Regions from separate parts of the Paenibacillus sp. OAS669 genome, predicted to be linked through region 1. Evidence: riboswitches for the same ligand, from Rfam matches in the RefSeq annotation. Region 1 holds a riboswitch; the other holds the start of a gene.
The links. A riboswitch is a leader RNA that binds a small molecule or an ion and turns the genes downstream of it on or off. The one in region 1 is predicted to bind cobalamin.

Region 1 (10,985 bases):
CTCAGTGATGATTGCGTAACGTGCAGACTTCGTGCAGCCTCGGTCACATGCTCCAATCGGGCTACTGTAATAAAATATTGCAATTGAAGGAGTTCCATTTTCTTGCCCTCCATTCATTCCCTCAAGTCAATGAAATCATAACATAAAATGCGTTGGAGTAAATAACTGATTTCATGTACGATAGCATTAAAACATTTTAGGGGGAGCTTAATAATGAATGCCCGCAGTTGGTGGTTAATGATTTCTGTAGGACTTGGGATCCTGATGAACCCCTTAAATTCTTCCATGGTTTCGGTTGCTATTCCAAGGCTGCAAAATGTGTTTCAGCTCGACTTTACTACGGTTTCCTGGATCATATTTTCTTTCTACATTGCGAGTGCCATTGCCCAACCCGTCATGGGAAAAGCTAGTGACTTATTCGGGCGCAAGAAGATATTTCTTACCGGGCTACTGATTGCCTTCGCCGCCTCCTTAGCAGCTCCCATATCTCCGAATTTTGGGTGGATCATCGTATTCCGTATTGTGCAATCCGTCGGAACCAGCATGATGGTAGCCGTGGGAATGGCTATTGTACGAATTCATATTACGGAGAAGCAAGCGACTGCGCTATCCGTATTGTCCATATTCCTCTCCGGAGCAGCAGCCATTGGACCGTTTATTGGAGGGGTCTTGATTCACTGGTGGGATTGGCATGCAATCTTTTTCGTCAATATTCCGTTTGCGGCGGCGAGCTTTTTTTTGGCATGGAGGACGATTCCCGAGGACAGAGCTTCGGCACAGGTTGAAAGCAGCATGTCCTTTCGGAAATGGATGAGTATGATGGATGTACCGGGTATCTTGCTTTTCGCAGCGGGTCTGGTTGCCCTGCTCGTTGGATTATTATCAGCAAATTCCACAGGACATGTTTCGTTATTCAATGTCGCTGTCGGATTGATAGGTCTTGTGCTGCTTTTAGTTTTTGTGCGACATGAGTTAACAACGTCATCGCCTTTCATTCCTTTGCGCACATTCGCCAAGTATCCAGCGATAACTTGGGTCAACGTCGAATTCATGCTCGTTAACGTTCTGTTTTACTCGATCTTCTTCGGGCTTCCCTCCTACTTGCAGCTGGTTCGGCATGTCAGCGAATTCCATACCGGGATTCTGATGCTAAGTTTAGGCTTATGCTCGCTCGTTGTTTCACCGTTGGCAGGACGATGGATCGATAAATCAGGTCCTCGACCGGCCTTACTAGTGTCCGCTATATTAATGACTTTGGGGTCCATATGGATTGTGACCTTGAATCAAGCTTCGCCGGTTATTAGCGTATGTCTGGCATTAGCTGCTTTCGGAATTAGTAACGGGTTGAACAATGTCGGCATGCAAGCAGCCTTGTTTCAAAGCTCGCCAAAACCAATCATCGGTGTAGCCTCAGGATTGTTTAATACTTCGAGATATTTCGGAACCATTCTCTCCTCATTGTTGATAGGTATCGTGATGGGAGGGAAGTTCAGCTTCGAGGGATTTCGATTGCTGGGGATCATCCTCACGATAGTTGCGTTGTCGTTGGTATTCATGAGCCTGCGCCGCCGGGGATCTGAGCAAGCAGCAGATTAGTGAGATAACCCCGCATCGACAAATCGAATTTTTCGCATTCAGCGACCGCGGATGTCAATATATTATGCTAAAAAACAAAAACCGCCTTATTTCTGGCGGTTTTGATCAGATCTCCAATGGATTAAAGCAACGTCGTGGATCATTCCATTCTTTCGCTTTATCGGAAAACGTTCATATGAATGTGAAATATTCAACTCATGCAAAATATCAGATAATGCATCCGCGCGTTCCTTTTCCATCTCCTTGACTTGAAGCGGACCTGCAAAGGGCCTGCCGATAGACTGGATAAGAAAGACGTGCCGGCGTGCAGTTTCGTGCATTTTCAACAGACTTGCCTTCATGTCCCGAATCCGGTAAAAGGCATTCGCACCAAATACGATGTCTGCCTTATGCTCAGGTGCCTCCTCCCATTTGCTGATAATCGCTTCTGGAAAGGAACCGATTCTCGTCGGCCAGCTGCTGCATAGCTCCTTGTACATTGCCTTCGACGGTTCAATCAGGGTGATCTCACCGACATTAGGAGCAAGCAATTGCGTGAACCCGCCTGTTCCCGGCCCGATCTCAAGGAGATGGTCATCCGGCGCAAGGTACTCATAAATGGTATTCATGATCGGCTGCGTATAGGGAGCTAACGGATTCCGCTCATCATAGGCGGGTGCGTTTTCGACCCAATAGCTCTCTTCCTCCGCGTCAATTCCCACCCTGCAGTCTTTGGCTGCCGCCTGCTCCCAGGCTTGAATCCAATATTCAGATGGCATTGCTGAAATAGTCGTATTAATATGATTCATTCGCTGATCTCCTTTACATGATGGAATAGGAAGAAAAGGCTCTAAACGCCTCTGTTAACTGTTGAGTGTAAGGATGCTCGGGCTGCTCCCATATAGCGGCGCTATCCCCGAGCTCTACTATGCATCCCTGATGCATCACCGCAATTCGACTGCAAGTATGGCGAACGAGGTCCAAGTCATGGGAGATAAACAGGTAAGACATTTGATACTGCTTTTGAATATGCTGCAGCAGTTCTACGACCTGCGCTTGAACGGAGACATCCAGCATCGAAGTGGGCTCATCCAGGACTAAGAGCTTGGGCTCCAGGGTCAGGGCTCTGGCAATAACGACCCGCTGGATCTGTCCTCCGCTGATTTGATGGGGATACCTGTACAGAAGATCACGATGAAGTCCAACTAACTCCATCAGCTCAAGGACCTTAGCCAAGCCCTCTTCTTTATCCATCAAGCGATGCAACGTAATCGGCTCCAGCATGCTTTGAATTATCGTTTGACGCGGATTTAATGCGGAGTCCGGATGCTGGAATAAGATCTGCATTTGCCTGCGAAGCGGCTGCATTTGCTTCATCGTGTAATACGTAATATCGACGCCATTAAAAACAATGCTTCCCCCAGGATCGCAAGGAAGAAGCTTTAGTATGAGTCGGGATAACGTTGATTTGCCGCAGCCGCTCTCTCCTATTAAGCCCAAGGTCTCGCCAGACTCTATGTTCAACGAGATATTTTGAACCGCCCTATAACTGAATTTATGTAGCCAGCCGGTTTGAAAGGTTTTGTTCAGGTTGGCGACTCGGATCATAGAGAAAACACCTCGCTTTACTTGCTTCTGCTTGTTCAGTGCCCGTACAGCTGCCCGGGGTTGTGACTGTGGACAACGAATACAATTCAGGCATTTCCATGCTGCACTCTTGTTGTCTATGCTTGCATCGGCTATAAAACGAACAGCCAGTGCTCGTCTCAGAGACTCCCATGCTTGTACCTGGAATAGGCACCATCCCCCGGCCGGGAATCGATCCGAGGAGCCCTTGGGTATAGGGGTGCTTCGGATTGCGGAATAGCTCCTTAGCGTCGCCCTGCTCTACTATTTGGCCTGCATACATGACGCCGATCCTATCGCATAACGATTCCGCTACATGCAGATCATGCGTGATGACGAGCATTCCCGCACCCGTTTGTTGAGCGACTGTCCTCATCACTTCCACTGTCTGATATCTGACCATGGCGTCCAAGCCTTTGGTAGGTTCATCCGCAATAATAAGCGATGGATGACCGCACATGCCGATGGCGGCAAGAACCCGCTGCTTCATTCCGCCGCTAAGCTGAAAAGGGTAGCTTCCCATTTTACGCTCCGGTTCCGGCATTTGCAAACGCGACAAGAGCTGTACAGCATCTGTATGGAGCTGTTTTCGTCTTTTATCTGTCCGGTATCTGACCATGGATTCTTTCAGCTGATACCCGATCGTCAGAACGGGATTCAAGGAGGTTGCCGGATTTTGCGGGATCAGCGCGATCTCACTGCCTCTCCATTTGCGCAAGCTTTTTGGCTCCAGCTTCAGTACATCCTGTCCTTTAAACATAATGGATCCTGTTACTTGTGCGGTATCGGGAAGAAGACCGGGAATGCTAAGGCCCATAACCGATTTCCCGCTGCCGGTTTCACCGATCAATCCCCAGATTTGTCCTTGATGCAGATCAAGGGAAACCCCCTTCACGGCATGAACCATCCCTTCTTTCGTCCGAAAGGATGCTGTCACATTCTGAATTTGAAGTAGCGGGGCCATGATTCACCACTTCCTTCCATTTAAAGTAACGATCTTTCCTGAGACGATTTGGTATCGAGCCTGTCTCTAAGATGATCCCCTATCCAATTGATGCATAATGAGACAACTGCAATACAGAGTCCTGGTGCCAGCATGAGGTGGGCATAGCTTCGAAAGTACGGCCTTGCATCATTCACCATAACGCCCCAATCGGCTGCGGGAGGCTGGAGCCCCAGACCGAGAAAGCTTAGCGAAGCGATGGATAAGATAACCCGGCCAATCCGAATCGTAAATAATACGAGTAACGGTCCTATCATATTAGGAATGATGTGACGGACGATGATATAATGATGTCCAGCTCCTAAGGCACGAATGCCTTCGACATAAGACTCCTCGCGAATCTTCATGACTTCCCCACGGACCACCCGGGAGAAATCCGGCCACGAGGTTACGATAAGGGCAATAAACAGGCTCTTAATCCCCGGCCCTAGGGTCCCTGCTATAGCCAGCATGAAAGCAAGCCCCGGCAAGCCTTGAAAAATACTCACGATGCCTTGGATGAGATCATCGATCCATCCTCCCCAATAGCCCCCTATCGTTCCAATGATAAGTCCCAACGCCATGGTGACAGCCGTTACCGCGATGGCAAGCAGTATGGATACCCTTCCTCCATAAAGGAGTCTGCTGAACACATCTCTGCCCAATGTGTCCGTCCCGAGGATATGCTCGGGAGAAAGTGGTGCCAGCCGTTCTGACATATTCACCTGATTGGGGTCATACGGTGCGATCCACGGCGCCAGGAAGCTGCATAAGAGGATCAATAAAAGCACTAAGCAAGCGAATCCGGCAGCCCCCTTCAGCATCACCCTGTGGCCTGGTAGCCTGATAGAGGTAAACTTCAGCTTCATTGAAGCTTCCCTCCCAATCTCATTTGCGGATGAATGACAAGGTAAGACATATCGACTAACAGATTAAAAGCTACATAGACAAGGCCTGTAAATACAACATACCCTTGAATAACGGGATAGTCCCTGCGAAATATTCCATCCATAGCAAACCTTCCAATACCCGGTATGGCAAAAATCACTTCCACTATGACCGATCCGCCAAGAATAGCTCCGAAGTAGGATCCGATGACGGTAATAAGCGGAATCATGGCATTTCGCAAAGCATGAATGATCAATATGCGTGTGTCGTGCAGACCTTTGGCTTTCGCTGTTACCATATATGCCTGATTCCATACCTCAAGCAGTGCCGCTCTGGTTAAGCGCATAAGTACTGCACTCGTTCCGGCTGCCAATACGATGGCGGGCATAATAAGATGTTTAAAGGTTCCATAGCCGCTGGTAGGCAGCCAGTGAAGCTTTTCGGAGAATACGGTGATCATCAAAATGGCCAGCCAGAAGCCGGGGATTGAAACCAGGGATAAAGCCAATATTCGCGCCGTGTGGTCAAAAGATGTGTTTTTCTTCATGGCCATGAGCATTCCCAGTGGAATTCCTGTGCCAACTGCAATGACCAAGGCCATCCCTGAAACACTCAATGTTACAGGAAGCCGGCGCAGTAGCTCCCCGCTTACGGATTCTTTCGTCATATAAGAAGTTCCAAGATCCCCGTGACTCGCTTTCCACAGCCAATGTGCATATTGGACGAACATGGGATCATTCAATCCAAGCTCTGCCCTTTTCGCCTCAATTTCTTGCTCTGTCGGCTCCTTAATCCCATTCATGCTTAAAGCTTCGACCGCAGGATCTCCGGGCGAAGCCACACTTAGTGCAAAAGCTATAAAAGAAATACCCATAATGACCGGAATGGCTGCTGCTATCCGTCTAATGAAATACATCATGTTACGATGCCCATTTGAGCTCGGGAAGCGTAGTTCCGTAAATCGTTGCCTTATAACCGGTAATTTTCTTGTTGTAAGCAATCAAGCTCGCATCGTTGAACAAAGGAATTGTCGGCAAATCGGATGCCGCTATCGTTTGAAGCTCATTATAAATGCCTTTGCGCTCGTCCATGCTCAGGGTGGCTTTTGCTTGATTCAGCAGTTGGTCCACTCTGTCGTTTTTGTAGCCAAGGCTGTAGCTTTTATTGCTGGAGCCTGTGCTGGATAAATAGTTGGTGAATAACGTATACGGGTCTCCGTTCGGAAGACCTTGCGTAGCCAATGCCAGGTCATAATCTCCTTTGGCCTGGGCATCTTTAAAGGCGGCCCCATCCAGAATGCGGATATTCACATCCAGCTGCAATTCCTTCAGCACGGATTGGAATAGCTCTGCTTGCGCCTTATAAGGATAACGGTCCAAGCCGTAAGTTGGCACGATCAACTCGATGCTTCTTCTTTGATTGCCCAGTACTTCAGCTGCCAATTTCTTGGCCTCTTCTGGCCGATAGTCCAATGGGATATCCTTATAAAACGGCGAGGTATTGTTCAGAAAATTAACCGTTGCCGCAGGATAACCCAAGTAAAGCTCCTTCACTAATTGCTGACGGTCTATCATCATGCTAACGGCTTGACGCATTTTGGGGTTGTCAAAAGGCGCTTTTTTTCCATTCGGATGAAGATAATGAGAGATGGTTGATTTTGTAGCCGAAAGCTCGAATTGCGAATCCTTCAACAGTTCTTTGGCTAGAGTCGGAGGAATAGCACCGAGGTCCATAACCCCCATAATCTCTCCTGATTTCAAAGCGGCAAGTCTGGTATCAGGATCCGGTATGACGCGAACACGTATCCGTTGGCTGGCAGCCTTCTGACCATAATAGCCGTCGAAAGCTTCCAACAATGCAAATTGGTCCTTCTTATGTTCGATCAGCTTGAAAGGGCCTGTTCCTTGAGGAAGGCCGTTAAAATCGCCTTTTTCATTGAAATTTTCAGGGCTGTAGATCGGGCTTGAGAAATTCACCATCGAATACAGTAAAGTCGGTTGCGGATTCTCGAAGACGAGCTTGAAGGACATATCGTCGATCTTGACGACATCCTTTAACCCCGGATAAGAGCTTTTGATATCCAGAGTATAGAACGGCGAGCTCTTGGGACTTACTTGCTTGTAGCGGTTAAAGTTAGCGATGACCGCATCGGCATTCAGCTTCTCCCCATCATGAAATTGAACATTCTCCCGCAGCTGAAAGGTCCATTCCTTGCCGTCCTCGGACATCTTCCAAGACTTTGCCAGCTTGGGGGCAGGCTGTCCATCCTCGGAGGCTGTAATTAACGGCTCCCAAACATAAAGAATTGTACTTGTGTAATAGGAATCCTGAGGACCCGGAGCCAGATCGCGGGGAGCGGCCAGCACGACCTCTTCCGGATGTACGCTGCCGGAGGAAGCAGATGAATTAGCCTGACGCTGTGCAGCCGGACTACACCCGGCCATCACAAGTAGTACGCAAAGCGTCAACAGGACAAGCTGAAGTGCCATTTTGCTCCGTAAAAATGAAGGATGCATGATTATAAATTCCTCTCTCTTTCTAAAATGAAATACAAAAAAGACATCTTTACCCAGACGTGAAGCTAGAAAGGTAAAGATGCCCCGGTTGTTGAGGAACAAACGACAAGCCGTCTTTAACACTTCCCTATCAGCCGTAGGTAAAAGCAGTGCTGTCAGAACAGGCAGGTCTCCTGGCTCTGGATTCCTCATCATCAGCAGCCTTCCCGGTCTATGGCTAGACCAGTGGCACCGTTGCTGTGACTCCTCCATTACAGTGGCGGGACCGCGTCGGTGTTGCACCGAACTTCCCTATTAAGCTTTAGCATCTGCTAAAGCACCTTGTTCCCCTTATATGCAATTTGTATGAAACCTATCTGATCATATAGGAAAATTCCATTTTGGGCAAGCATAAAGCATCCATCATAAAGCATCAGTCGCCAAACAGAAAATCATCGTCCGTCAAAGTTTCCACGTTAACCGTCCGAATATAGCCGTTACCTTTCTTGGAAAAGAAATCATGCTGCTTCGTACGAGTATTAATCCCGTTAAGGACAATAGGATTGATATCCTCTTCCGGGAACAAAGGCTCCAGCCCCAGGTTCATCATGGCTTTGTTTGCGTTATAACACAAGAAGGCTTTCACTTCGCCCGTCAGCCCTACTGCGGTATACAGTTCCTCTGTATATTGCTCTTCGTTGCTGTGCAAGTAGCGAAGAAGTCCTTGCAATGTCTCATAAGCGGCTTGCTGCTCGTCCTGATCCAATTGGGCATACACCTCTTGAGCCAGCATGCCGACATACAACCCATGGATGCTCTCATCACGCAGAATCAGGTTAATGATCTCCCCGCTGCTCGTCATTTTCCCTTGTCCGGCCAGGTACAGCGGATAAAAGAAGCCGCTATAGAACAAATAACTCTCGAGCAGTACGGAGGCTGCCATCGCCAAGTACAAATCTTTGCGTGAATGAATGTTGTTATAATATTGGGATATCGTCTCCGCCTTGACTTGCAGGAAACGGTTGTTTTCAATCCATTGAAAAATGCTATCGATCTCTTCCGTCGATGCCAATGTGGTAAAAATACTGCTATACGATTTGGCATGGATTTGCTCCATCATCCCCATAAAGCCGAGGACCGCTTTACGCTGCAGCCCTTCGACGAGCTCGAGAATTTTGGGCATTCCGACGCCGCCTTGTACCGTATCGAGCAGCGTTAAACCGCCAAGTACCTTCATGTACAGGTCCCGCTCCGCATCGTTTAATGTCAGCCAGGACATTTTATCATCGGATAGCGGAATCTCCTCATCCGTCCAAAATTGCATAATATTTTGCTTCCAGAATGTATCCGTAAAATCGTCATCTGGACGGTTCCAATTCACGGCTTTCCAAACACTCATTGCTGCAACTCCCTTTCCAGCTTATCTTATACGGAACAACTGATGCACTCTTCAACGGAAAGATGGTTCGTCCGAGTGTAATAAAGAGATTTCAGTCCTTTTTTAGCTGCGTAAATATAGTATCGAGCCAGCTGTCTCGTAGTCACATCGCTGTTGACGTGCAGGACCGTGGATATTCCCTGGTCCACATGCGTTTGAATTTCGGCAATCAAATCCAATACCTTGAACTGATCCATCTGATAAGCCGATTTATAGAAGAAGTAGTTATCTCTGCTCAAATACGGCATCGGATAGTAGGTAGTCGAGTTGGCATAAGTGCGCGTTTCGATTTGCTCGACAATCGGCATTACGCTTGACGTTGCATTCTGGATATAGGAAATGCTCTGTGTCGGCGCAATCGCAAGCCGGTAAGCATGATATAATCCGTAAGCTTGTACAGCGGACTTCAGGCTCGCCCAATCTTCGGGAGACGGGATTGGCATATCCTTGAACAGCTCTTGTACCTTACTTGTAACGGGTCTGTAGTCCGTTTCCAAATAGCGGTCGAAGTAAGTGCCGTTCGCATAGTCGGATTGCTCGAAGCCTGCAAACGTAACGCCGCGCTCTTTGGCAATCTCCATGCTTCTTTCCAACGAGTAATAGTTCATCATCATAAAGAAAGCACGAACGAAATCTTTGGCTTCTTCGCTTTCATAAGCAATTTTATTTTTGGCCAAGTAGCCGTGAAGGTTCATTGCTCCAAGTCCGACCGAATGCATCTCTTGATTCGCTTTGGCAACGCCAGGGGCATTGGCGACGGTCGTCATATCGCTGACCGCTGTCAGTGCGGTAATCCCTTCCTTAACGGATTCCTTCACTTTATTCAGCTCCATCACGTTGGCAATGTTCAAGGAAGCAAGGTTGCAGCTGATATCGCGGCGGATTCTATCCGGCTGGCCGTAATCGTTGATTTCCGATGTCTCCTGCAGCTGGAAAATTTCCGTGCAGAGGTTCGACATTTTTATCGCGCCCAGCTGCTTCAGTGGGTGTACGCGATTGGCATTGGTTTTGTTCATAATGTAAGGATAGCCTGATTCCAGCTGAATCATGGAGATCTTGATCATCATATCGCGTGCGCTCATCACGACTTTCTTACGCACACGATCATTAGCCAGTAATTCATCATACATAGCATCAAGATCCATATCATCCAAATGGGTTCCATACGCTTTATAAACGGAATAAGGAGCAAACACGTGCAGAGGCTTGTTTTCTTCCGCCAGCTGATAGAACTTGTTAGGGATGATCAAACCGATCGATAAAGTCTTGAGGCGTGTTTTTTCATCGGCATTGATCTTCTTGCTGTCCAGCAGTTCCATAATATCCCATCCGAAAATGTTGTAATAAGCAGCTCCCGACCCTCTGCGCTGCCCCATTTGATCGGCATAGGAGAAGGCATCCTCCATCAATTTGAGCACCGGCATAATGCCTTTTGCCGCACCTTCTACATCCTTAATCGGTTCTCCGCGGCCGCGTAATTTGGATAAATTGACCGCCACTCCTCCGCCGATTTTGGAAAGCTGCATGCAAGTGCCGAGAACATAGTTAATCGAATTCAGGGAATCGTCCATTTCCAGCAAAAAGCACGAAACCATTTCCCCACGACGGCTCTTGCCTGCATTCAGAAATGTCGGAGTCGCCGGCTGCACTCGTTGGTCCATCATGGCCGTAGTCAGCGTTCTAGCCGTATTCATATCTCCACGAGCCAGATGCAGCGCTACAATCGCCACTCTATCCGGGTAATGCTCCAAGTACATCGTGCGGTCATTGCTCTTCACTGCGTAATCCGTATAAAACTTGGATGCCGCCATGTAGGAAGGAAATTCGAAGCGATAGTTATGTGCGATTTCGTAAATTTCCTCAACGTCAGCCGGTGAATACTGCTGATATACATCCTCGTAATAGTCGTTATCGATCATATAGCGCACTTTCGCACTCGTATCCGCGAATTGTACGCTTTTGCTATGTACTTCCTCCATAA
Region 2 (10,985 bases), on a different contig from region 1:
TATGTATAGTGTAAACATCGATGTTACTGTAAGATAAGAACTAAAGCTTTTCCAATACAATAGAACATTCATGGGAGGAATTTAGGTATGGGAATCTTCAAGAGATTGCGTGACTTAACAATGGCTTCGATTAACGATTTGTTGGATAAAGCGGAAGATCCGGTGAAAATGCTGAACCAATTCCTGCGCGATATGGAAGAGGACATTAACGAAGCCGAAGTGGCTGTAGCGAAGCAAATTGCGGTTGAGAAGAAATTCAAGCAGCAATACGAAGAAGCGTTCGAAATGGTGCAAAAGCGTGAAGAGCAGGCTCTGAAAGCTCTGGAGCAAGGCAATGAAGATTTGGCCCGCCGTGCGCTGCAGGATAAGAAAGAGCATCAAACCCGTTATGAAGAAATGAAAAAGCAATACGATATCGCCAAAGGCAATGCGGATCGTCTGCGCGATCAGCTGCAAGAGATGAAAGACGAGTTTACCAAAATGAAAAACAAAAAGGATTTGCTCGTAGCTCGTGCGGAAGCGGCAAAAGCGCAAAAGCAAATCAACCAGGCGATGTCCGGCTTTGGAACGGATAATGCGGCTAAAGGCTTTGATCGTATGTCGGAAAAAGTATTGCAAATGGAAGCGGAGGCGGAAGCAAGCAACGAGCTTCGTTCCAAAAACCGCAGCCTGGATGATGAATTGGATCAATTAGGCAAGAGCGACGGCGTTGACGATGAGCTTGCCGCTTTGAGAGCCAAGCTGGCAGCAAAGAAAGAATCCTAATCCACCCCGAACAATAGTATCGACCAAGCAAGAGACTGCGGCTTCGGCCACAGTCTCTTCAAGCGTTAAAGCCGTTTCATATTCAATCCCGTACCCGAATATGTTTTTCTTATCCGGGGAATTCCCCGAAATGCAACGAAACAATCAGGATTCGCTACTTTTGAGGTTTTGTAGGGAGGTGTCGATACTTGAATGAAGAGGTGGATGTCATGCTAAGTAATCCTTATATAGAGACGCTGGCTTTTTTCTCCGTTGCCGTCGTAGCTCTCATTGTTTTCCTCGCCATCTTTGAGATAGTAACCCGATATAAGGACTGGGAAGAAATCAAGAATGGAAACCTGTCTGTAGCTATGGCTACTGGAGGCAAAATATTCGGGATTTGCAACCTGTTCCGCTTTGCTATTTTAAATAACGATTCCGTGCTCCATTCGCTGATTTGGGCCGGCTATGGCTTTATTTTGCTTCTGGTCGCCTATTTTATATTTGAATTTTTGACGCCATACTTTAAAATAGATGAGCAGATTCAAAAGGATAACAAGGCGGTTGGATTCCTGTCGATGGTGATTTCCATCTCCATGTCGTATGTTATCGGTGCGAGTGTAACTTAAGATGGCAGGGCTAGATCCGGAGGGCATGAAATGAAATATTTATGGGGCAGTTTGCTGGCCCTGGCGCTTGTGTTTTTCGTCTGGGGCACGTATTATTTTATTAAACACGGCTAGTAAGTTGAATCGGAGGAATGTACGGTGCCGCAATCGCATGATCAAGTATGTCCATGGTGCCAAACCGAGATTGTATGGGACCCCGAAATCGGTCCGGAGGAAACCTGTCCGCACTGCTTTAATGAGCTCGGCGATTACCGCAGCATTAATTTGAAGGTAGGGCAGGACGAGCAAGAGGTGGATTTGGACGAAGAGGAAGCTGACGATCCTGAGGATGATGAGGACCTCGAGGACTACGAGGACTACGAGGAGTTTGAAGGGATCGAAGACTACGAGGAAGGCGTACAGCGTGTACTGGACACGCAGGAGGATACGCCGGAATGTCCGGTCTGCCACAGCTTTATGCTGCTAACAGGTACGCACACCATGCCGCAAGGCTTCGTTCCTGTTATCCCGCCGCGACTGAACCAGCCTTTGGTTAAGGCGGCTCACAGCACGAAGGTCTTCGTCTGCCCTTCCTGCTTCAGAGTGGAGCAGGTATTGTCCGAGGAAGACCGTCTGGCGATGATCGAGCTGTTAAAGCAGCATGGCCATCAATAAGCTCGGCTCTCAAAAAGGAAATTCCCACTAGGATGGGATTTCCTTTTTTTTCATTCCCTCATGTTTTTCATAGAGAGGGGAAGGTTAACAAGGACGTCATAATCCTACATAACAGGTGAGCACAATGCATTCTGGAACCAAACAATTTCCCCACAAATGGGTGCGGAGCAAAGAGCAGCGCACAGGGTGGCGCTACGACGGCCACGAGAGTGAGACTTCCTCCGGGAAGGGAAGCAGGCTGACAGGACAATCCAGGCTGCTTCTGACCGTTCAAGGCTTGGTGGCTGCGGCCAACGCTTTGTCAGGTACGTTTGTCAACGTCTATCTGTGGAAGGCGCGGCAGGACTTTGCTCTTATCGGCTGGTTTACGCTGATTAACCATGTGGCGATGGCTCTGACCTTTTGGCTTGCGGGAAAATGGGTCAAGGAGCATAACAAGATGAACTGTTTACGGGCCGGAGTGGCGGTATCCGCCTTGTTTTATACGCTGGTGCTGTGGTTCGGAACGAATGCGGTTCATTATTACCTGCTCTTGGGGGTTATTCTCGGGATGGCTTCCGGTTTATTTTGGCTAGCCTTCAACGTAGTATATTTTGAGGTGACGAATCCGGCGAATCGGGATCGTTTTAACGGATGGGCCGGGTTGTTAGGGTCCGCGGCAGGGATGATCGCTCCGTGGATCTCCGGCTTTTTAATCATTCATTTGAAGCAGACGAACGGATATCGCGTGATCTTTACTCTGTCACTTGTCATTTTCGTGATTGGTGTCGTATTCAGCTTTTTTCTGAAAAAAAGAAAGTCGCAAGGACATTACGAATGGTTCCTTACCCTGCGCTGTCTGAGTCAAAAGGAGACGCTGTGGCGTACGGTGTCACTCGGCTTGGTGGCTCAAGGCGCAAGGGAAGGCGTGTTTGGTTTCATGATTGGTCTGCTTGTTTATGTTCATACCGGCAATGAGATGAAGCTGGGGAACTTTGCCCTGATTACCTCGGCCGTTTCTTTGGTCAGCTTTATGATTACAGGAAGGCTGCTGAAGCCGAAATACAGGAAGAAAGCGATGCTGATCGGAGCGGTCATGATCGTCCTTGTCATTCTGCCCTTTTTCTGGAAGGTCAATTTTTTGACTTTGCTCATTTTTGGGGCCGGCGTCGGACTTTTTTTTCCGATGTACTCGATTCCTATGACCTCCTCCGTATTTGATTTGATCGGCAAGCATGAGGATAGCGTGAAGCATCGGGAGGAGTATATCGTGATGCGCGAGCTTGCTTTGAATGCGGGCCGGATTACGGGGACGGCCGTTTTTATCGCTGTGGTGACGATGACTTCCTCTCCTGCCGCGATGAACTGGCTGCTCCTGGGCATCGGCTGCACTCCGATTGCATCCTGGTTTTTCATGCGAAAGGTTCCGATGGATAAACCGGTTAAGGCGTCGTAATCATCCTGCTATGGAGCCTTCCGGCAGTATCCAGGCTGTTGACAAAATAAGGAGCGCCGTTACAATTAGGACGGAGGTGTAGAGCATAGAGCGACGAGTCCTGTGCGGAAAGGAGTGGCTTTAGATGAGCAAAAACAATCGAATGGTCAACAGCGTTACGGAACTTATTGGGGATACGCCGGCGGTACGGTTGAACCGGTTAACAGGAGATAATGACGCCGAGGTATACGTCAAGCTGGAATATTTCAATCCGAGCGGAAGCGTGAAGGATCGGGCGGCCATGAACCTGATAGCCCAGGCGGAAAAAGACGGGATCTTGAAGCCGGGCGCTACGATTATCGAGCCGACCAGCGGCAATACCGGAATCGGGCTTGCCATGAATGCGGCGGCCAAGGGCTATAAGGCGATCCTGGTCATGCCGGATAACATGACGAAAGAGCGTATTAACATATTGAAGGCGTACGGAGCTCATGTAGAGCTGACCCCTGCCGATCAAAGAATGCCGGGGGCGATCCGCCGCGCGCTGGAGCTTCGAGATGAAATACCGGACAGCTTCATTCCGCAGCAATTCGAAAATCCGGCGAATCCGGATATTCACAGAACGACTACGGCACTGGAAATTATCGAGCAGACGGAGGGCAAGCTGGATGCTTTCGTGGCTTCATCGGGAACGGGAGGCACGATTACCGGGACAGGCGAGGTGCTTCGCGAACGCATTCCGGGCATTCAAATTTATGTCGTCGAGCCTAAAGGCTCCCCGGTATTATCGGGCGGCAAGCCGGGCCCGCACAAGTTGGTAGGAACGAGTCCCGGCTTTGTTCCGGCTATCCTTAATACGGAGGTGTACGACGAGATCGTACAGGTGGCCGATGAGGACGCGCTCCGTACGACCCGGGAGCTGGGCAGCAAGGAAGGCATTCTGGTCGGTCCATCCGCCGGCGCTACGGTGTGGACTGCGCTGCAGGTAGCCAAGAAGCTCGGTAAAGGGAAGAGGGTATTGTGCATAGCTCCGGATACGGGAGAACGGTATTTGAGCATGGGCATCTTTGTTTAAGTTGGGACGAGCACCTCGTGAGAGGTGCTTTTTTGTGTGTGAAGGAACGCAAGGAAGCTCGCTCGGAAGAAGCAGCAAGCCATTCAAAATTAGGCAGGAATATTTGAAAAACAAGTTGAATAAAAATGCATTTAGATGTATAATTATAAGTAAAGAACAATACAAGGTAGGATGGTGATTGACTTGATTATAGCATTAGAAAATGAGCCTCCTGCACAAGGACAGTTTGAGCAATTGCTGGCATCCGTCGAGGATCATGCAGCCGATGCGGAACTTCTGTATAAAACGTACTGCCAGAGCCCTTATGTGATCGCCGCTTATGACAAAGGCCGGCTGGTGGGCATCGGAAGAGTGACGGGAGAGTCGGATGGGCAAGGCGGGCTGCAAATTACCGTGCTTGAGGATTACCGCTGCCACGAGATTGAAGCGAACATACGCAGGCTGTTATCGATCCACCGTTAATAGCATTTTTACAGCAGCCTATTATTTCTTATATAGATTTTATGCAAGCCCGAGGCTATTGTGCCCTGCGGGCTATTTTTGCGTTGAAGGGATGGCTTGCAGATTTGGCTCAGCCCAAGCAAGAGCAATTTTATTTTGCAAAAAGCCGCCGGTTGGGTGTAATATGGAGTAATAATTTATCTATCCATGACATGTAAGCGGAAGACAGGTTTTGTCTAACGCAAAACCTGGAAGGAAGCTAATGTAAGGCACAACTCTTGGGAGGGTTAACCACCGATGGAACAGTTTAAAATGCGAATTATTGAGCTGCTTAAGGAAGACGCGAGAAGAACCCCGGCGTTAATAGCGACTATGCTGGGTGCGCCGGAGGCGGAAGTGGCGGAAGCGATCAAGCAATTGGAGGATGCGCACGTCATTATCAAATACGCGCCGATTGTGAACTGGGCGAAGGTGGACAACGAGAAGGTAACCGCATTGATTGAAGTTCAGATCACGCCGGAACGCGGACGCGGCTTCGATGCGATCGCCGAGCGCATTTACTTGTATCCGGAAGTCAAATCCGTATATTTGATGTCCGGAGCCTATGATTTGCTGGTAGAGATCGAAGGGAAAACGCTGAAGGAAGTCGCTTCTTTCGTATCCAATAAGCTGTCGCCGATAGACCGCGTTTTATCGACCAAAACACATTTCATACTTAAAAAATATAAGCAGGACGGTATCACCTTTGAAGATCATGAGGATGACCGCCGTATGTTAATCTCCCCGTGAAGGATGATGAGTGATGATCAAACAACATGAGCCTTCTACAAAGTCGATGTCGGGTTATTTGGCTCCCTTGGTGAGAGAAATCCCTCCATCAGGGATCCGCAAATTTTTTGATCTGGTCAGCGCCAGCAAGGATATCATTTCCCTTGGTGTCGGCGAGCCGGATTTTTGCACGCCTTGGCACGTGCGTGAAGCCTGCGTGTATTCCCTTGAACGCGGCAATACGAAGTATACGCCGAATGCTGGAATGCCGGAGCTAAGGGAAGCGATCGCCGAGTATTTGTACGATTCGTTCCATGTGCCGTACGAGCCTTCTGACGAAATCCTGGTTACGGTGGGCGGCAGTGAAGCCATTGACTTGGCCTTGCGTGCCTTGATCGTCCCGGGGGATGAAGTGCTTGTTCCGGAGCCTTGCTATATCTCCTATTCTCCGATTACGAAGATCGGCGGGGGGATTCCTGTCGGGATCGAGACATTCGCGAAGGATAATTTCAAGCTGACTCCCGAGGCCTTGAAGGCGAGCATTACACCTAAGTCTAAAGTACTGATTCTGTGCTATCCGAGCAACCCGACGGGCGGCATCATGACGTACGAGGATTGGCTCCCGATTGCAAAAATTGTTGAGGAAAACGACCTTATTGTCATTTCCGACGAAATCTATGCAGAATTGACTTACGAACAGAAGCATGTCAGCTTCGCTTCCTTGCCGGGCATGAAGGACCGCACCATCCTGGTCAGCGGCTTCTCCAAAGCCTTCGCGATGACCGGCTGGAGGATGGGCTATGCTTGCGGACATAGGGATCTAATTTCAGCGATGCTCAAAATTCACCAATACACCGTCATGTGCGCACCTGCTATGGGGCAAGTCGCAGCTCTCGAGGCTTTGAAAAACGGTATGGATGAAAAGGATCGCATGGTAGAGTCCTATAACCAACGGCGCCGGCTCGTCGTTCAGGGCTTCCGGGACATCGGGCTCGAGTGCCATGAGCCGCAGGGAGCGTTCTATGCCTTCCCTTCGATTGCTTCTACAGGGCTAAGCTCGGAGGAGTTTGCCCAGCGTTTGCTCCTTGAAGCGAAGGTCGCTGCGGTGCCGGGATATGTGTTCGGCTTGGGCGGAGAAGGCTTCGTGCGCTGCTCCTATGCGACTTCCGTCAATCAATTGCTGGAAGCGATCGAAAGGATCGGAAATTTTATACGTAAATTATAGTTTCGACAAAAGTAGTCATTTCCATCTCCGACAAAAACTGTTATCTTTAATAGTATAGAAGTTTCATATCCTTTGGGGTTATGGGACTTCCGAATCTAAAGATATGCCAGGGGGGGATGAAGAATGGCTTTTCCGGAATATCAGCTTAGGCATTACCCGCAAATCGGTTGGATTCGAGAGAATAATCAGCAAGCCAAGTGGTTTTTTGGGAAAAAGAAGCGGTCATCTTCTGACGTATCTTTGGAAGAAGAGATTTATAGGTTGCGCCAGGAGCTCGAACGACTGGTTCAGAGCGAGCAATGCTTGACCTCACCGGAAGTTGTGAAGATCAGCATGATCCTGGACAAAAAGATAAATGAGTATATGAATCGAAATAAGAGGAGCCGGTAACGGTTCCTTTTTTTACATTTCAGCCTGCGGCCTTCTCCTTTTTTTATCTCTAGTTTTGAAAGAAACGAGACATTTATGATATGATTGGGGGTAACAGCAATCCAAGAAAGCGCATCTATAAGGAGAGGGAACATGAAAGGGAAATTCATGCTCATCATCATGCTGCTGCTGGTGCTAGCCGGCTGCGGCGGGGGACCCAAGGCTGATGTATTGATTTTTATGACAGGCCCCAATGGAATTCCGAACGAGGTGGGAGATAAGCTGCAGGCTGCGCTGCAAACGAAGCTTGGCGAAGCTCCGACCGTAAAGATTCAGACCACGCCGATGTTTTCTATGGATAAATTGGTTGTAGAAATTGCGGCGGGAGATAACAGTATTATTATTGTGCCGACGGAGCAGTTTAAAACGATAGGCCAGCAGGGCGGATATGTCAGTCTGGATGATGTGGCGAAGCAGGAGGATTTTCCCGGAGGCGTGCTGGAGCTCCCGGTAGATTCCAAGGATAAGAATGCAGCGCCCAAGAAAGAGAAGCATTTGTACGGTATTCCTTTGGAACAAACCAAATGGTTTACAGAGCTTAATTTGAATGGCAAAGATTTGGTAGCCTTCATTCCGGCCAATGCCAAAAATCTGGAAAAAGGCTTGCAGGTGATGAAGGTCATCGCGCAAAAATAGACCTAATGGACGTTCCTGCTGCATAGGCAGGTCTGACTTTAATTTCATAGAGTTACCGACTAGGTGCCTGTCTGCTTAACAAGCCGGCAGGTTAAAAGGGAAGCCGGTGTGAATCCGGAGCGGTCCCGCCACTGTATTTTGGAGGGAGAGTCTCATATTGCCACTGTTCTGAACCGGAATGGGAAGGCGAGGCCTCCGTACAACTCCATAAGCCAGGAAACCTGCCTAATCGGGAATAGACCGGGCCTTTCGAGGAAAAAGGAGCGTCGTTTGCACGCGCTGTCGTTCAGAATAACGGACAGCGTCTGCAATCGCATGCCCTCTGCTTCCTAATTGCAGCGATCAGGATCAGAGGGTTTTTGACGTGCATGCAAACCGGGACATGGAACAGGAACGATACAATGGGATGGAAGGACAAAGGGAGGTACCACAATGTGGAGTGAAATGAAACGAAGCGGCAGAAAAAAATGGCTGGCGGCCGTATTGGGCCTGGCGCTTGTGTTCAGCGCAGCCGGCTGCGCGCCGAAGGAGACGAAGCCCTCGGGGACGGCAGATTTGAAGGAGCCGGCTAAAGCGAGCAGCGGAGAACAGACAAGCCCTCCAGCCGCGAACGCAAAGGCTACAGTATATCCGTTGAAAGTGAAGGATGCAACAGGCAAGGAGTTTACCTTTGAAAAGGCGCCGGCCAAGATTGTGTCGGTGTCTCCCAGCGAGACGGAGACTCTGTTCGCTCTAGGCTTGGGCGACAAAGTCGTCGGCGTATCCGACTTTTGCGATTATCCGGAGGAAGCGAAGAAGAAGCCTAAGATGGGCAGCATCGTGAAGCCGAATGAGGAAGCGCTGATTGCGGCTAACGCGGATGTCGTGCTGTCGGGCGTATCGCTCAAAACAGCAGCCGTCGAGCAGCTGAGGGGCTTGAATGTAAATGTGTTTAAGGTAGAGCCCAAGACGATTGACGACGTCATGAACAATATTTTGAAATTCGGACAAATTTTTGACAAGCAGGAGCAGGCGGAGAAGCTGGTGGCTTCTATGAAGGCGGAGCGTCAGAAGGTTACGGATGCCGTCAAGGATCTGAAGCCGGAGCAAAAGAAAAGGGTGCTCATGGAATTTTCTCCTGGCTGGACGGTAGGGAAGGGAGAATTCATGGATGAGCTGATCACCTTGGCTGGCGGTATTAATGTCTCTTCCGACATTACCGGGTACGCGAAGCTGAATGAAGAAAAGGTGATCGCGGATAATCCTCAAGTGATTCTGTACCCGAAAAATCTGATCGATGAAAATTCCAAGAAGTCCATGGATCAAATCATTAGAGAGCGGACCAGCTGGGCTAATGTCGATGCGATCAAAAACAACAAGCTGGCGGGGTTGGATAAGGACTCGATCAGCCGTCCGGGACCGCGGATTACAGCAGCGCTGGTAGATGTAGCCAAAGGCATTTATCCGGAATTGGTGAAATAAAATGAAGCGGAAGCTAATGGCATGGGGAGGAGCGGGGGTGCTGCTCCTTCTTCTTTCCGTGACGATCAGTTTATCCATCGGTACGGTTCATGTGCCGCTCCTGCATGTATGGGGCATTCTGGCGCATCATCTGCCCGGAATCGGAGGCTCGGTTCCAGTAGATTGGCAGCCGGCCTCCGAGCAGATTATTTGGCGCGTCCGGCTGCCCCGCGTACTGCTGGGGGTGCTGGTCGGCGCCTCCTTGGGTATTGCGGGAGCGGCCTTCCAGGGAGTGCTGCGCAATCCGCTGGCAGATCCCTATACGCTGGGGGTTTCTTCGGGCGCCTCGGTCGGCGCTGCTTTCCTGATCTTGTTCGGGCTGCAGTTTGCCCTACTGGGCTCGGCAACCGTTCCGGTTGTCGCATTCATTACAGGAGCGCTATCCTTGATTACTGTGATTATTATCGCAAGAACGGGCGGCAAGATACGGATGGAAGCCCTGATTTTATCCGGGGTCGTCATGCAGGCCTTTCTCGGGGCCTTCGTCTCGTTTATGGTCGCGATGTCCAAGCAGGTTATTAATGAAATTGTGTTTTGGCTGATGGGCAGCCTGGCGCTTCGGGGCTGGATGTATTCGCTTGTGCTGCTGCCCTACTTGGCGATCGGCGTCATGATCCTGTTCGGCTATGGAAGAGCGATGAATTTATTCGCTTTGGGCGAGCAGCAGGCGGCCTATCTGGGTATAAGGGTCGAGCGAACGAAGCTTATTGTGCTGGCGGCTGCAACGCTGATTACGGCAGCGGCCGTGTCGGTCTCCGGGGTCGTCGGCTTTGTCGGCCTGATTGTGCCGCATTTGCTGCGGCTGATCGTTGGGCCGGACTATCGGCTGCTGCTGCCTCTTTCCCTTATCGGGGGAGCAATCTACGTACTGTGGGCGGATACGCTTGCCCGTACGGTCCTGAGTCCGACGGAAATTCCGCTCGGAGTGGTAACCGCGTTCATGGGGGCTCCGTTTTTTGCCTATTTGTTAAAAAGAAGCAAGCGATTGTCGAACGAATAATTTACGATGCCAAGATGTTGAAGGGAAGGGGGGCGGCAGGAAATGAACAGTGAGGAAGCTCATGCAGATGAGAAAGTTATTGCCGTGGAGGGTGTGGGATTAGCGTATTCCTCGAGGCAGGTGCTCGATAAGGTGAGCTTTTCCGTATCCTCGGGCGAATGCTTCGGCATCATCGGTCCGAACGGCAGCGGCAAGTCGACGCTGCTGAAGCTGATCTCCGGCGTCGAGAAACCTTCTGCTGGCCGGGTCCTTCTGAACGGTAAAGAGGCGTGCGAATACCCGCGCAAGCAGCTGGCCCGATGGGCGGCCGTGCTCCAGCAGGATGCCCTTCCCCCGCTTGGTTTTACCGTCCGCGAGGTCATTGCGATGGGCCGCTATCCGTTTCAAAACTGGCTCGGCGATGAAGCCGGGGCTGTGGACTCGGAGCGGCTAATCGATGACATCCTTGAGCGGCTGGAGCTGCGACCGCT

Region 2: another riboswitch for cobalamin. It lies ahead of GGC63_RS04750 (ABC transporter substrate-binding protein); the one in region 1 lies ahead of GGC63_RS10940 (ABC transporter substrate-binding protein).

The regions. Positions count from the first base shown of each region.
Region 1 covers NZ_JADBDR010000004.1:94,408-105,392, forward strand. Annotated here, with positions in the region: gene GGC63_RS10905 (LysR family transcriptional regulator) at 1-98, opposite strand, end outside; gene GGC63_RS10910 (MFS transporter) at 214-1,596, shown strand; gene GGC63_RS10915 (class I SAM-dependent methyltransferase) at 1,683-2,384, opposite strand; gene GGC63_RS10920 (ABC transporter ATP-binding protein) at 2,398-3,183, opposite strand; gene GGC63_RS10925 (ABC transporter ATP-binding protein) at 3,131-4,165, opposite strand; gene GGC63_RS10930 (ABC transporter permease) at 4,186-5,052, opposite strand; gene nikB (nickel ABC transporter permease) at 5,049-5,990, opposite strand; gene GGC63_RS10940 (ABC transporter substrate-binding protein) at 5,992-7,587, opposite strand; cobalamin riboswitch at 7,733-7,926, opposite strand; gene nrdF (class 1b ribonucleoside-diphosphate reductase subunit beta) at 8,000-8,965, opposite strand; gene nrdE (class 1b ribonucleoside-diphosphate reductase subunit alpha) at 8,992-10,985, opposite strand, start outside.
Region 2 covers NZ_JADBDR010000001.1:1,171,842-1,182,826, reverse strand. Annotated here, with positions in the region: gene GGC63_RS04800 (PspA/IM30 family protein) at 88-765, shown strand; gene GGC63_RS04795 (DUF350 domain-containing protein) at 975-1,373, shown strand; gene GGC63_RS04790 (hypothetical protein) at 1,512-2,027, shown strand; gene GGC63_RS04785 (MFS transporter) at 2,152-3,462, shown strand; gene cysK (cysteine synthase A) at 3,587-4,516, shown strand; gene GGC63_RS04775 (hypothetical protein) at 4,700-4,978, shown strand; gene GGC63_RS04770 (Lrp/AsnC family transcriptional regulator) at 5,255-5,746, shown strand; gene GGC63_RS04765 (aminotransferase class I/II-fold pyridoxal phosphate-dependent enzyme) at 5,760-6,950, shown strand; gene GGC63_RS04760 (aspartyl-phosphate phosphatase Spo0E family protein) at 7,074-7,340, shown strand; gene GGC63_RS04755 (hypothetical protein) at 7,473-8,015, shown strand; cobalamin riboswitch at 8,060-8,259, shown strand; gene GGC63_RS04750 (ABC transporter substrate-binding protein) at 8,448-9,476, shown strand; gene GGC63_RS04745 (FecCD family ABC transporter permease) at 9,478-10,515, shown strand; gene GGC63_RS04740 (ABC transporter ATP-binding protein) at 10,558-10,985, shown strand, end outside.